One region of the Paenibacillus sp. FSL K6-4396 genome, then DNA from elsewhere that is predicted to be linked to it. Evidence: riboswitches for the same ligand, from Rfam matches in the RefSeq annotation. Region 1 holds a riboswitch; each other region holds the start of a gene.
What was found. Region 1 has a riboswitch for thiamine pyrophosphate ahead of MHB85_RS02300 (ABC transporter substrate-binding protein). Riboswitches for the same ligand answer to the same signal wherever they lie in the genome.

Region 2: it holds a riboswitch for thiamine pyrophosphate, as region 1 does, so the genes downstream of both, MHB85_RS17660 (thiamine phosphate synthase) here and MHB85_RS02300 (ABC transporter substrate-binding protein) in region 1, are expected to answer to the same signal.
Region 3: it holds a riboswitch for thiamine pyrophosphate, as region 1 does, so the genes downstream of both, tenA (thiaminase II) here and MHB85_RS02300 (ABC transporter substrate-binding protein) in region 1, are expected to answer to the same signal.
Region 4: it holds a riboswitch for thiamine pyrophosphate, as region 1 does, so the genes downstream of both, thiC (phosphomethylpyrimidine synthase ThiC) here and MHB85_RS02300 (ABC transporter substrate-binding protein) in region 1, are expected to answer to the same signal.

Annotation. Positions count from the first base shown of each region.
Region 1 covers NZ_JBBOCR010000001.1:477,108-480,743, reverse strand. The annotation lists gene MHB85_RS02305 (phospholipase D-like domain-containing protein) at 1-1,223, opposite strand, end outside; TPP riboswitch at 1,769-1,881, shown strand; gene MHB85_RS02300 (ABC transporter substrate-binding protein) at 2,089-3,129, shown strand; gene MHB85_RS02295 (MTH1187 family thiamine-binding protein) at 3,354-3,636, shown strand, end outside.
Region 2 covers NZ_JBBOCR010000001.1:4,083,542-4,087,177, reverse strand. The annotation lists gene MHB85_RS17665 (ABC-F family ATP-binding cassette domain-containing protein) at 1-1,176, shown strand, start outside; TPP riboswitch at 1,252-1,361, shown strand; gene MHB85_RS17660 (thiamine phosphate synthase) at 1,554-2,249, shown strand; gene thiO (glycine oxidase ThiO) at 2,267-3,439, shown strand; gene thiS (sulfur carrier protein ThiS) at 3,436-3,636, shown strand, end outside.
Region 3 covers NZ_JBBOCR010000001.1:3,691,996-3,695,631, forward strand. The annotation lists gene MHB85_RS15965 (endo-1,4-beta-xylanase) at 1-1,102, shown strand, start outside; TPP riboswitch at 1,310-1,407, shown strand; gene tenA (thiaminase II) at 1,520-2,182, shown strand; gene MHB85_RS15975 (CD3324 family protein) at 2,515-2,781, shown strand; gene MHB85_RS15980 (nucleotidyltransferase domain-containing protein) at 2,938-3,636, shown strand, end outside.
Region 4 covers NZ_JBBOCR010000001.1:713,156-716,791, reverse strand. The annotation lists gene thiC (phosphomethylpyrimidine synthase ThiC) at 1-1,613, opposite strand, end outside; TPP riboswitch at 2,036-2,149, opposite strand; gene MHB85_RS03355 (IclR family transcriptional regulator) at 2,298-3,041, opposite strand; gene MHB85_RS03350 (alpha/beta hydrolase) at 3,401-3,636, shown strand, end outside.

The DNA of each region.
Region 1 (3,636 bases):
GCGCCTTTCTGATTCGTAGATTCTGCTGGATGCTCACCTTTAACCGCAAGTGTACTATGTGCACGTTTGATATCCATAGCCTCTGTTAGTTGGTTGGCGAATGCAGAACTGGAAATGACCACAGCGGATTCGGTATTGAGGAAGGCAGATCTGGGATCAAGATTATACGAACCAACCATGCTGAGGTAATCATCCATGACAAATGATTTGCCGTGTATGGAATAAGGGCCTTCGTATTCATATATGGCCAGACTGGTATCAAGCAACCGTTTTTTAGAGCTTAAGTATCCCGCGAAAGCCAAAGGGTTAGGGGTCTGTTGGATTGAATTCGTCAGCATGACCCATTCTGTTTCTGGATTCATCGACAGATGTACGGCTTTCTCCATTTTCTTGGTAGGAATGGCATATGGCGTCTGAAGGTACACTTTCGACTTTGCTTGATTGGCGAAATGAACAAATGTTCTCCACATGATCGGGTCTTTATACAGCCTTTTAATTGGATTGTGAATGAAAGCAACGTGGTCGGAATGAAGCGCTCCTCGAACCCATTCCTTTGGCAACACTTTAACAAAAGGATCGTTCTGAGCCTGAGCTTTTTGATATAACTCAGCTAGTTGAGAAAGCTCTTTTAGCCCCTTTGCATGATGCTGACGTTTTGCATGTTTTTCTGGTTTGGTGAATGGATGGTTCCATAACTGATCTATATATTGTTTCATTTCAACAACCGTGCTGTTCGTATTATCGTTTGTATTGTAAACAAGGACATCCCGATCGAATACATAGTCTTTTGGGGGTTGCGATGCCATGTATTTATCACCAATATTTTGGCCGCCAATAATGCCATATGTGTTGTCGACAAGAAGGATCTTGTCATGCATACGGTTATGCCATGTCCATGGCATAAATAGGTGGAGTGGTTCATAATATCTTAATTCCACATTGGGGTGAGCTGCAATGGCATCTGGAATATTACGCAACTCTCCGCGCATGCTGTGAAAAATCCCGTCTAAAATGATTCGAACATGAACACCCCGATCAGCTGCATCGAATAACGCAGCAAAAAAGAGTTGAGATGTTTTTCCTTTTTGGATGGAGTAATACGCCAGGTCGATGCTTGTTTTCGCCTCTCGAATGGTCTGGATTCTCACCTGACCCGATTGAAAGCCGTCCTCCAGGAGCATTACGCGATCTGTTGTACTTCCTTCTGTTAACGTTTTTTGCATATCCGTATTTTCAATAGTCGATGGAGACGGAACCAAAAATAAAAGGTAAGCCGTGAAAAAAACGTAGACACTATAGGACAAAATAATTGCGATTATGGTTTTAAGGATCATTCAGTACTCCCCCACTTGTATGTAAAAGTATTTATTTGTATAGCAGTACTATCTCCTTTTGTATCTAAATTATGTTGTTTAAATGAATCAAGCTGCTCCGCTCAAGGCCAAACGCTCAAAAGCTGATCACTGAAATAGGGAAAGCAACCCTTATGCGACGAGATATCAAACATCGGATTTGATCTAAGTATTTGTTGGAAGCCCTCCAGATCTTCAGCACTTAGGCTATGACCCACTATCCGGTGCTTTTACACTCAGCCAGATTTCCTTATATGATTCGCAACGATAATTATTGAAAATAACACATCTAAACAGGCTGATATACATCTGTATAACGGCCTGTTTGATAAGTTCATATCTGTCCCCATCCAGTTCCTGACTGGACACGTTCCACCCGCTGGCCTATAATTACACCTAGTAATGCCCGTAACTTCATAGTTTCCCAGGGGAGTCGGAATTGGCCGGCTGAGAGTGTATCCCACCAAGATACTAACCCTTAGACCTGATCTGGATCATGCCAGCGTAGGAATCGGAGTATATCGAAATGGCACAGCCCTCTGGCTGAACGCCACCTCTCTAACGCCTGCACGCGTCCCGGATCACGGGACGCTTTTTTTGTTTTATTTATCGAAACAAAAATAAGTCATCCAGATCCAACTGGTATAAATCTGTCGATTTATGCAAGATGATTGGATATGAAGCCAAGGAGTACCCCGTGCCAATCGGCCGGACATACCGAAGGAGAGAATCACAGATGAAATGGCGTAAAACAATGGGACTGTTGCTCTTATGTGTACTACTGGTGACTGTGGCCGCATGTGGCGGTAAAGAAGCTGCCCCGGCAGAACAGAACGGCAACACGAATACGGAGAGCAGCAACGAAGGTGACAACGCAGCCCTCAAGGATATTAAAGTCGTACTCGACTGGACACCAAATACGAATCATACCGGCTTATATGCAGCTGTAGATCAAGGTTTTTATAAGGCCGAAGGCTTGAATGTGGAGATTGTCCAGCCAGGTGCCGGCGGCGCAGATACGATGGTTGCCTCGAATGAAGTGCCTTTTGGCGTAAGTTATCAGGAAAGTGTAACTCAAGCCCGTACACAAGGTGTTCCACTCGTCTCCATCGCAGCAGTTATTCAGCATAATACATCCGGGTTCGCTGCTCCGGCGGATCGGAATATCAAGTCACCGAAAGATTTTGAAGGGAAAACCTATGGCGGTTGGGGTTCGCCTGTGGAAGAAGCCGTGATGCAATCCATTATGGAAGGCGACGGAGCCGATGTATCGAAAGTGAAAAACATTAATATGGGTGATGCCGACTTTTTCACCGCAGTAAAACGGGACATTGATTTTGCATGGATTTTCTACGCCTGGACGGGTATTGAAGCCGAACTGCGCGGGGAACCCATCGACATGTTGTATGTGAAGGATTATTCAGATGCATTGGATTACTACACGCCTGTCCTCGTAACAAACGAGCAGACGATTCAGAACGACCCTGAGTTGGTGAAAGCATTCCTGAAAGCCACTTCAGAAGGATATCAATACGCAATTGATCATCCCGAAGACGCAGCGAATATTCTGATCAAGGCCGTCCCGGATCTGGATAAGGACTTGGTACTTGCAAGCCAGAAATGGCTTAGTCCAAAGTACACGGATGACGCCCCGCGCTGGGGAGAACAGAAACAGGAAGTGTGGCAGAACTACACCGACTGGATGTTTAGCAAAAAACTGCTGGATGAACAGGTCGACGTGAGCAAAGCATATACGAACGCGTTTTTACCCCAATAAAATATCTCATATAAAACGAACTTAATATTTACACGAGGACGGAGAGGACAGAAATAACGTGAAAAAGCGAAGCGGTCGCCTTTATCACCGGATTTTCCCTTTAGAGAAAGGGAATCAAAAAAATCTGGGGATAACAGCGATTGGAAGGTTATTCTGTCATCGAAGTGGCAAGTGTAACCGTCATTAGTTCATTTTATATATCACGAAAGGAGCCGTGATCTCTCATGGCAAGCACATTACTGAGCATTCAGGTTATCCCAAAAACGCCAAATGGCGAGAACTCTTATCCTTATGTAGATCGCGCCATTGAAGTTATTCAGCAATCTGGCCTGAAATATCAGGTGAACCCGCTCGACACCACGATGGAGGGGGAACTGGAGGAACTGCTGGAGATTGTCCGCAAAATGCACGAAGTACTCGTCGAGGCTGGCAGCCCAAGCATCATCTCCCAGATCAAAATCGCCCATAGCCCTACTGGCTTCAGCATGGATACCCTGACGGAGAAGT
Region 2 (3,636 bases), 3.6 Mb from region 1:
ATTCAGGAACAACTGGAACAGGGCGACTTTTATCTGATTGACGTAAAAGTGGAAGAGATGGCCAATGGTCTTGGTTTGTCCGCAATTGGTCTTGATCGAGATGTCGCAGCTCTAAGTGGTGGACAACGTACCAAGGTGCTTCTTGCCAAGCTTTTGCTCGAGAAACCTACAGCGCTTTTGCTGGATGAGCCGACCAACTATCTGGATGTAGAACACATTGAATGGTTGTCACGTTACCTGAAGGACTACCCGCACGCGTTCCTCTTAATCTCCCATGACACGGAATTCATGAATGAAGTCGTAAATGTCATTTATCATTTGGAATTTGCCAAATTAACGAGATATGCAGCGAACTATAACAAGTTCCTCGAGATGGCTGATATGAATAAAGCCCAGCATATTGATGCATACGAGAAGCAGCAAGAGTACATCAAGAAACAGGAAGATTTCATTCAGCGGAACAAGGCACGTGCTTCAACTTCAGGTCGAGCGAAGAGCCGGGAGAAACAGCTGGACAGAATTGAACGTATTGATCGTCCGGATGAAGCAGCTAAACCAACGTTCAAATTCAAGGATGCCCGCGCGAGCAGCAAAACGGTCTTTGAGGGCATTGATTTTGAAATTGGATATACGTATCCTTTGCTGCCCAAAATGACGATGACAATTGAACGTGGTGAGAAAATTGCCATCGTAGGTTGTAATGGTGTGGGTAAATCGACACTGCTGAAAACAATTCTGGGTAAAATATCTCCACTCAGTGGAAAGACCTTTTTGGGAGATTATCTCGAAACGGCCTATTTTGAGCAGGAAGTTCGTGCTGGAAATATCACGCCTATCGAGGACGTCTGGAATGAGTTTTCACATTTGACCCAGAATGAGGTCCGGGGTCATCTCGCTCGCTGTGGGTTGAAAAATGAGCACATTACCCGTCCGCTTAACATGCTGAGTGGTGGAGAACAAGCCAAGGTTCGTTTATGCAAACTTTTGATGCGTGAAAGCAACTGGATTTTATTCGATGAGCCGACAAACCATCTCGATGTCACAGCCAAAGCGGAGTTGCAGCGTGCTTTGCAAGAATTCAAGGGAACGGTGTTACTTGTATCTCATGAACCTGATTTCTACGAGGGTTGGGTTACCAAAACATGGAATGTCGAAGAATGGTCTGAGAAAAACTAGAAGATTCAAGACCATGTTTAACAGAAATGACGGTGACAAAAAAATCCGTCTATGGTAACATAGGCTACAACTTCATATGAACACTAGGGGGGCCGCACGATGCGGCTGAGATGGAAGAATGCGATTCCGGACCCTTTGCACCTGATCTGGATCATACCAGCGTAGGGAAGTGGCGAGCGCGTTTCAGTGAATGACGTGAGCAACGGCAATTCGAAAGGATTTCAACCGTCTGCTTAACGAATTGAAACATGCAGTTGCGTGTATAACGTTAAGGCTATAAGGTCTATAGCTTTATTACACGAAATGAACTGTATGCTTCAGTCAGTCATCTGGTCCTATAATTAACACGCAGCCACTCCCCTACGGGAGTGGCTTTTTTGTGTTTTCATAGCATTCACGCCTGGAAGGAGATGAACAGTACGGTAATTTCTCATGAACGTGTACACGGATCATTTGAACTGCATGTTGTATCTACGGGTGTAGGGAATCAAGCATCTTTTGTAAAAGCTGCAAAGGACGTTTGGCCATGGGTGGACTACATCCATATACGAGAGAAACAACTCTCATGGCAACAAAAGATCGGTTGGGCTGAAAGTCTGCGTGGTGTTGGCGTTCCATCTTGTCGCATCGTTATCAATGGTTCAGAACTGCCACCACAGAATGACATCTATGGCGGTGTACATTGGGGGCAAGAGGCTATACGTAACTACAACCCTGCTGTTATAAGCAATGTCCAGCGAATTCGTCTGGGTGTATCTGTTCATTCAATCGATGAGGCAAAAATCGCTGAAGAACGGGGAGCCGATTACCTTTTCTTCGGGCATGTCTACTCAACCAACAGTAAGCCTGATCTTGAACCAAGAGGATTATATGCTCTGGCTGAAGTGTGCTCTGGTGTCTCCATTCCTGTCATGGGGATTGGGGGCATCAAACCGGGAAACATTCACGCTATTCGCTCTGCAGGCGCACAGGGAGTTGCTGTGATCTCGAATGTATGGGCGAGCGTTTCCCCGGATCGGGCGGCTGCATTATTAAGGCAGGGTATCGTTGCTACAGAAGGTCTGAGCCGCTGAATCAAGGAGATGAGAGGATGAAAAAGATCATTACTGATAGACCGGATAAGATTCATGCAGAAACGATTATTGTAGGCGGAGGCGTTGTTGGATGTGCCATCGCATATGAGCTTGCTTCCCGTGGACAGGATGTGCTGTTGCTGGAGCGTTCGGCGATTGCAGGAGGCACTTCTTGCGCGGCGGCTGGAATGCTGGCGGCAGATAGTGAGGATTTTGCTCATCCTTTGATGGCTAAGCTCGCCAGGCAGAGTAGACAGTTACTTATCGAACAACAGGTGCTAATGGCTACACTCAGTGAGGTAGAGACTGGCCTGCAACGCCAGGGATTCCTAACTCCTTTTCGTTCATACAGTGAATTAAGTAGGTATAAGGACAATCGGAAGTCTGCGTTGTCTGCTTCTACTGATGAGGTATGGTGGGATCGTTCCGTTGTGCAACAGGAGGCATCATGGCTCAACAGAGATACGTATGGAGCCTATTACAGACCTTACGAGAGTGAAATTCTCCCAATCCATCTAACGAAGGCATACGCCGAATCCGCTCAAGCATTGGGAGCACGGGTTATGGAGGACATACAGGATATACGTGTGCAAGCAAACGAACACGGCGTGCAGGGGATCACCACATCGATCGGTGAGATGAAATGCAAACATGTCATTATAGCGGCTGGATTACAGAGTGAAGAGTTGATGAGACATGTAAATCTGAGCTTGCCTGTGTGGTCGGTGAAAGGTGAAATAGCCGCCGTTCAGTTCTCAGATGAACATGCAGGGTACAGACCTGACAGAACGGTGTATGCAGAGGATATCTATATTGTTCCCAAAGCCAATGGCGAAGTTTGGCTTGGGGCAACCAGTCTGCCAGGCAGAACGGATTTGAACGTTTCTGTACAGGGTGTTCAAAAGCTGCTAACAGCGGCTACCCACTGGGTGCCTGGGATGAAGGAAGCACAATTTATACGAGCGTGGGCAGGCGTAAGACCGGCAACTCCAGATGGATTGCCTTATATAGGTTCTTGCAAGAGTATACCCGGGCTGTTCGCCGCCTTTGGGCATTACCGCAACGGTATCTTGCTTAGTGCGATAACAGGCAGGCTTATCGCTGAGTTGCTCGCTGGCAAAAGCTCAGAAGAACTCGGAATTGAGGCGCTGAGTCCGGAGCGTTTGAACAGAAAGGGAGTGGTGCAGTGAATATCATCGTTAATGGTCAACGGATGGAGATTGAAGACAGATTGAATCGTGTGGATAAACTGCTTAAATCTTTTGATCTGCAAGTCAAGACTGTAGTTGTAGAGCTGAACAAGCATATTTTAACCCGTGAGTATCATGAAACGACGGCATTAAGAGAAGGCGATCGAATTGAGATTGTACATTTTGTAGGAGGCGGT
Region 3 (3,636 bases), 3.2 Mb from region 1:
ACAGAGAGCCGTCTCTCTTTCGGGTAAACCGGATATCAAAAAACAGTCACAAGATCCGCTCTGGAACAAAGCGGTGTCTACTCCACTGAAGGGTGATTCTTCAGTATCAGCTAGTTTCCGCACCTTATGGGATCAAAGTAACCTATATATCCTTGTGGATGTTCAGGATGCGAAGGCAGACGTGAATGACAGAGTAGAACTCTTTGTTGATCTCAATAATGGCAAGACCACCTCATATGAAGCAGATGACCGACACGTAATCATTAAGCGGTCGGGTAAAGCTGAGGGCACGGAGCAACGTTCATATCGTGTACGTGAGACAAAAGCCGGATATCAGGTTGAATTGTCCATTCCATGGGGTGGTATCCAAGTCGGATCAGAATATGAAGCCGGCTTGGATATCCGTGTGACTGATGGCGGTGCAAGTGGGACACAACCTTATAATCCACTGTACTGGAATGATCGAACACAATCACAGGAGCAAGATACAAGCAAATACGGCGTGATTCAACTTGCTCCTATGCCCAAATCAGCACAAGCTGTGCAAGGGATTGTTCAGATTGATGGGAAGAAAGACGCCCTATGGAATAAGGCTGTACCATTTGAAGTAAAACGGTTGAACCAGAGCGAAGGTGCAGAGGCAGTGGCTCGCGCAATGTGGTCAGGTGAGTATCTATACCTGCTGATCGACGTCACTGATCCAAACATCATTACAGACAGCATTAACCCATGGGATCAGGATTCGGTTGAGATTTTCCTGGACGAGAATCACCAGCGCACACCGTATTTTCAATATGATGATGCCCAGTTCAGAATCAGTGCAGACAATGTGGGAACCTTTGCAGGGGGGGCCTCACCCGGACGCCTTGTAAGTGCTGTGAAGAAAACAAATCAAGGATATCTCGTAGAAGCCAGAATCCAATTACATTCACTGACACCCAAAGCAGGAAATGTTCTCGGTTTCGAGCTTCAAATTAATGACAACCAGGGCGGAGGTAAGCAGAACGTAGCCAAGTGGAATGATATGACCAATGAGAGCTGGAGAAACACTTCCCAGTACGGAATAATCACTTTTGTTGGAAAGAACAAACTCGGGCATTAAACCATCGGCAGTAATCGCAAGAATAGAAACCATCATAACAGTGGCTAAAACTCAACCATTGTTGTGATGGTTTTCATCGTTTACATAAGTCACCGAAGGGTGATAAGGGGCGATACAATCTGCCTTGACTATATTTAACAGCCCTTGATATACTAAATGGATGTTATTTTCTCTTTTATGGGGATAAGAAAGTTATCAACTACATACAACCGTTTGCGAGGGAGCCTTAACCGGCTGAGAGGGTGTTAAACCGACCTTACCTGATTTGGATAATGCCAACGTAGGGATGCAACGATGAAACGCTGACTTGGGTAGCTCATGCGAACCCCCTTGTTTTAGTGTATTTGTCTGCGAAACATCCATAGGATGTTTCGTTTTTTTGTTTTTAAATACGTACATTATGAATTGGAGGAACATATGTTGACTATTTCAGAGAGACTGTATCAGGCAGCACAGCCCGTGTGGAAGGAATGTCTCGAGCATCCCTTTGTTAAAGGAATCGGAGATGGTTCCTTACCGGTCGAACAATTTCGTTATTATTTGCTGCAAGACTACTTGTACCTGTATGATTATGCCCGTGTATTTGCACTAGGTATCGTCAAGTCGCACGATCCCAAATTGATGCAGTTTTTTAGTAAAAACGTAGATAACATCTTGAATGGCGAAATGAAAATTCATCGTTCTTATATGGAGCGATTAGGAATTACAGAGGATCATGTTTTTCAGGTAAAACCTGCACTGAAAAATGCAGCTTACACTAACTATATGCTCTCTGTTTCCCATGCGGGTGGCATAGCAGAAGTACTTGTATCCATTCTGGCCTGCTCATGGAGTTATGCAGAGATTGGTCAAGTCCTTGCTCAAAAACCAGGTGCAGCTGAGCATCCTTTTTACGGAGAGTGGATCACAGGATATGCTTCCTCTGAATACAACAACAGCAATCAATCCCTTGTGACGTTAACGGATAAACTATTAGAAGGCTGTAGCGAGGGAACGTACCAACGGATGGAGGATATTTTCGTGATGTGCAGTCGTTTTGAGCTTGATTTTTGGGAGATGTCATGGGGGCTGGAGCCTTGAGTTCAATGTTAGTTAATTCAATTAGAGAGCAGCTAATCAAGATGAGTACAGCGAATAATCAGAACGTGTCAGCCCAAAAAGAGATGATTAAACATTTCAACAACAAGCCCTGATATAATAAGCAAATAGCAACTATCTATTTTCTATGGAGGTGAGGCTATTGAAAACAATCGGGGTAGGGTTCTTACATGCACGGCTCTATGCAAAGCCAGTGAAGGATATGGCAATGCTTTGCATAGAGCCCGGGAATAATCACATTGCCAACGACGAATCGTAATATTCTACTAACTGGCTTTGCACCTTATTGATCTATTAAATAAGGAGTGAGGCCCATGAAATATTCAAAAGCCGAGTCTATTTTTCCGGAAGAATTGTTACGGATCATTCAAGAATACGTTCAAGGGGAATTGGTTTATATCCCAAAACCCAAAGAGGCGCACCTAAAATGGGGCGAGAAAACAGAGAGCAAGAGTAGGGTCTCTGCTCGAAACGCTGAGATTAAATCCTTATTCTGCAATGGAGTCAGGATAGAGGAGTTGGCGGGTCGGTATTTCTTGTCCTGCGAAAGCATAAAGAAAATAGTCTATACAAAGAACTAATGAAATCCGCTAACTCGTCATTTCGACGGTTTAGCGGATTTTGTGCAAAGATGACTTAAATCAACTTATACATAGTAACCGCACCTCTAAATCGATAGACTCAAGTTAAGGTTGTTGTGATGAAGGACGGCCGGATCATACAAAGAGGTGTAACGAATGAACGAAATCATAAAGAAGAAGCTGCTGGACAAAAATGAACTGCTCATTAACATGGTGATTGAACGCGTAAAAAGAGATTTTCTAGAGGATATCGCCATTATTGGGCTTACTGGTTCATTTAGCACCGGTGACTTTCACGAGAAGAGCGATCTTGATTTAGTTATCATAAATAATACAGAAAAGGGATGGGAAATATCCGATTGCTTCATCTTGGATGACGTTGGATATGATATCTATTGCACGCCATGGGATTCAAGAATACAAGAGCAATCCACCTTGGAGAGTTCCAACGTATCCAGCCTAACCGACCTAAAAATACTCTACTATGCAACGCCTGAGGATTTGGAAAAATTGAACGACTTCCGGCAAAAAGCTCTTGATGCACTTGCGAATCCGATAGGAGAAGCGTGTCTTAATCGGGCAAATAAATGGATCGATCTGGCTAAGCAAGCATACAGCAATACGATGCTTGGTGAAGATATCGGTTCAGTGCGATATGCATCTGCTGGGGTTCTGTACAATCTAGTCAATGCCTTGGTGAGTATGAATAACACGTGCATTAAACGAGGGATCAAGCGATATTTGGAAGAGATACGTTCGTTTCGTTATGTTCCGGATGATCTCGAATCCTTATGCATGTCAATCATCGAAGCTCATACCATTGAAGATATTCGAAAAACATCTTTTAATATGTTG
Region 4 (3,636 bases), 240 kb from region 1:
GGCAGCGTCTCATCATGGTAGGACAGCGCACGTTCAGGGTCCAGTGACAGGTTGAACTGGTCACGCCAACGGAACTCGAACCGCGCTTTGGACAATGCGTCATCGCGGCGTTGAGCACGTGGATGGCCTTTCGCCAGATCGGCGGCATGAGCTGCGATCTTGTAGGCAATAACCCCTTCGCGCACATCATCCTTGTTGGGCAGGCCCAAATGTTCTTTTGGCGTAACATAACAGAGCATCGACGTGCCAAACCAGCCAATCATGGCTGCCCCAATGGCAGACGTGATGTGATCATATCCTGGCGCAATGTCAGTTGTTAGCGGCCCAAGTGTGTAGAACGGTGCTTCTTTACATATCTCCATCTGCAAGTCCACATTCTCTTTGATCTTGTGCATCGGCACATGACCCGGGCCTTCGATCATCACCTGCACATCATGCTTCCATGCGATCTGCGTCAGTTCCCCGAGCGTAGCCAGTTCTGCCATCTGAGCTTCGTCATTGGCATCGTAGATACTGCCTGGACGAAGTCCATCTCCCAGCGAAAACGCCACATCATACCTTTTCATAATCTCGCAGATTTCTTCAAAATGAGTGTACAAAAAATTCTCCTGATGATGCGCCAGACACCATGCTGCCATAATGGACCCGCCCCGGGACACAATGCCTGTCATCCGTTTGGCCGTCATCGGGATATAACGCAGCAGTACACCTGCATGAATCGTAAAGTAGTCCACGCCTTGCTCTGCCTGCTCTATGAGTGTGTCACGGTACAACTCCCAGGTCAGCGCCTCCGCTTCGCCATTCACCTTCTCCAGCGCTTGATACAGCGGTACCGTACCAATCGGCACAGGAGAATTACGAATGATCCATTCCCGGGTCGTATGAATGTTTTTGCCTGTGGACAGATCCATCACGGTATCCGATCCCCAGCGTACTGCCCAAGTCATCTTCTCCACCTCTTCCTCGATGGAAGAGGATACGGCAGAGTTCCCTATGTTGGCATTGATCTTCACGTGAAAATGACGACCGATCAACATCGGCTCACTCTCCGGGTGATTGATGTTGGATGGCAGAATGGCCCGTCCACTCGCCAGCTCCTGACGTACAAATTCCGGTTCCACGCCCTCACGAATGGCGGCGAATTCCATCTCTGCCGTAATGACTCCCTGTCTCGCGTAGTGCATCTGGGTCACACAGCGTCCTGGCTGTGCCCGCAGCGGTTTGCCACGTAATCCGGGGTACTCTTCGGCGCCGGCTCTCTTCCCTCCGGGCTTCAGTCCGTTATCCTCCGGTTTAACCGTACGGCCCCGATAAGCTTCAACATCGCCGCGCTCTGTGATCCAACGGGTGCGCAGGGCTGGCAGACCTGCACGGATATCCGCATGAAATGCGGGATCGGTCATGGGGCCGCTCGTATCGTAGACACGCAGCGGTTCGTTATGCTCCACCCCTTGGGGAGTATTCGTGTCATGAAGGGCTATCTCACGCTCCGGTACAGCAATGTCCGACCGTGAGCCCTGAATGTAGACTTTGCGGCTGCCCGGAAAGGGCTGAACCCGTCCGGCCGCTCCTGTTTCTTTTTCCACCTGCTGACCGTTATGTTCCTGTTCCATCGCTTGTTGTCCCGTTTGATTTCCTGTACTCATGTTCGATTGTCTCCTCCTCAGTGTTCATCGCTTGTTTGGTTGGTATCGTCATTAGCTCGCTTACGTACCTGTCCCAAATCATACAGAGCGCAGAGAAGAAAGAGCGATCATACACCAGACCAGAGGGAGACATTATTCATGTACAGTTAACAACAGAACGGAGGTTACCACAGATCATGGATCTATGGTGACTTCTCTCTCATCATCCAAGCCCACTTTCGCAGGTTATTGAAAAAGAAGTCGATGGAGTACGTGCTATATCGCCCGTTCACTGTATATAAAAAAGCCGGTCCCCGAAGGAACCGACTTTTATGTCCATCACCAATAATGCACCTTCATGCGGCTCCTAAACGGAGCCCTACAAGGGTCACATCATGTGGTGGTTGTGGTCATATCGCCGATTACTTCCCTACGCTGGTATGATCCAGATCAGGTGCAAAGGGTCCGGAATCTCATGCGATTCCGTCTCAGTCCGGACAGTTCGGACTCCCCCAGTAACGTTAACAAGTTGCGGCACACACATGCCGCCGTTCATATTCAATGAAGCTGACCCCGATGGGCCGTCCATTACAGAGTAGCGCAACCGGAACACAAAAACAACCTTTATATTCCAGAACACCAACTCAATTTGGAAAAAAACTTACATCAGCATCAGGATAACATGAGCCCCATCTGCGTAGCAGCATCCTTCAACACAGGTGCGTATTCATGCAATGTCTCCTGCGAAAGTCGGCTGACAGGCCCTGAGACCGAGAGAGCAGCTGCAATATTGCCTCGGCGATCCATAATCGGTACAGATACCGCGGCAGCTCCCGGCTCACGCTCCTCATAACTCGTCGCATATCCGTTATCCCGGATATCTCCCATTTGCGCCAAATACACCGCGGGATCAATAAACACCGGCCATTCCGGCCCGTTCATCAGTTCTTCACGATCCTCGTCCGTGGCAAACGCCATCAAAACTTTGCTGGAAGCGCCCACAGACAGCGGGAGTCTAACACCCACTGGAGCGACTCGGCGGATCGCCTGATCACTTTGCACAGCTTGAATCCGTATCCTTTCACTCCCATCACGCAAGTACAGACTTACCGTCTCCCCCAATCGATCTCTCAGTCGCTCCATCGCAGGCAGCAGCAGAATAGCGGGATCATCACTGCGGGACATATGAGCTGACAGCTCCCAGATTCGGATGCCAAGTCGGTACTTCTCTGTTGCTGCATCGCGGATCACGAACCCTCGATCCTCCAGCGTAGCCATCAAACGGTGCACTGTACTTTTGTGCAGGCCAATCTGGCTGGCAATTTCGGTGAGTCCCAGATCACTGCGTGTGGTAAAACATAATAATATATCCAGCGCCCGTTCCACAGCCCGGACGGTTAACTTGCGATCTTCCATGGCATAATGCCCTCCTCATGTTTCATCACATGAAACTTGGTTACATAAATTATATGAGAAACGGTCTCATCTGTAAACCAAAAAGAGCCAAAATTAAAATAGGCCAACGTGTAAATTTTTCCTTTTTATAAGACTTAATCCCCTGTAATTTACACACTAAGGTAATGTTACCCATATATCTTAAGAACTATATAACAATTGCGTAACAAATGCCCTCAATCAATTGACTTTGACTATATTGGAACATACGATAAAGATATATTACATTAAGATATCGCTCTGAAGCAGGCTCTGAAATCGACGCAATTCTCTTTTCATGTCGTTGTTATCTTCAACTGAACTTCAAAGGAGGGGCATTCATGTATCCAACATCCCAGAGCGAAGCCCCGCTGCAAACAAAAGTGTCCGATCTGCCCTCTTCCTTATCACCGAGGCTGATTCGGTTCAAACATATTATCGTAGCGCTGCTGCTCTCCGTTGTATTTTTTCTACTGTTTTGTTTTATTGCACTGCATGGTTATATCGCATGGGTATTATCCAATCCTACTGTAGCGCCGGTCTTCTCCAATCCGATGCAAGCCAAGAACATGAAGTA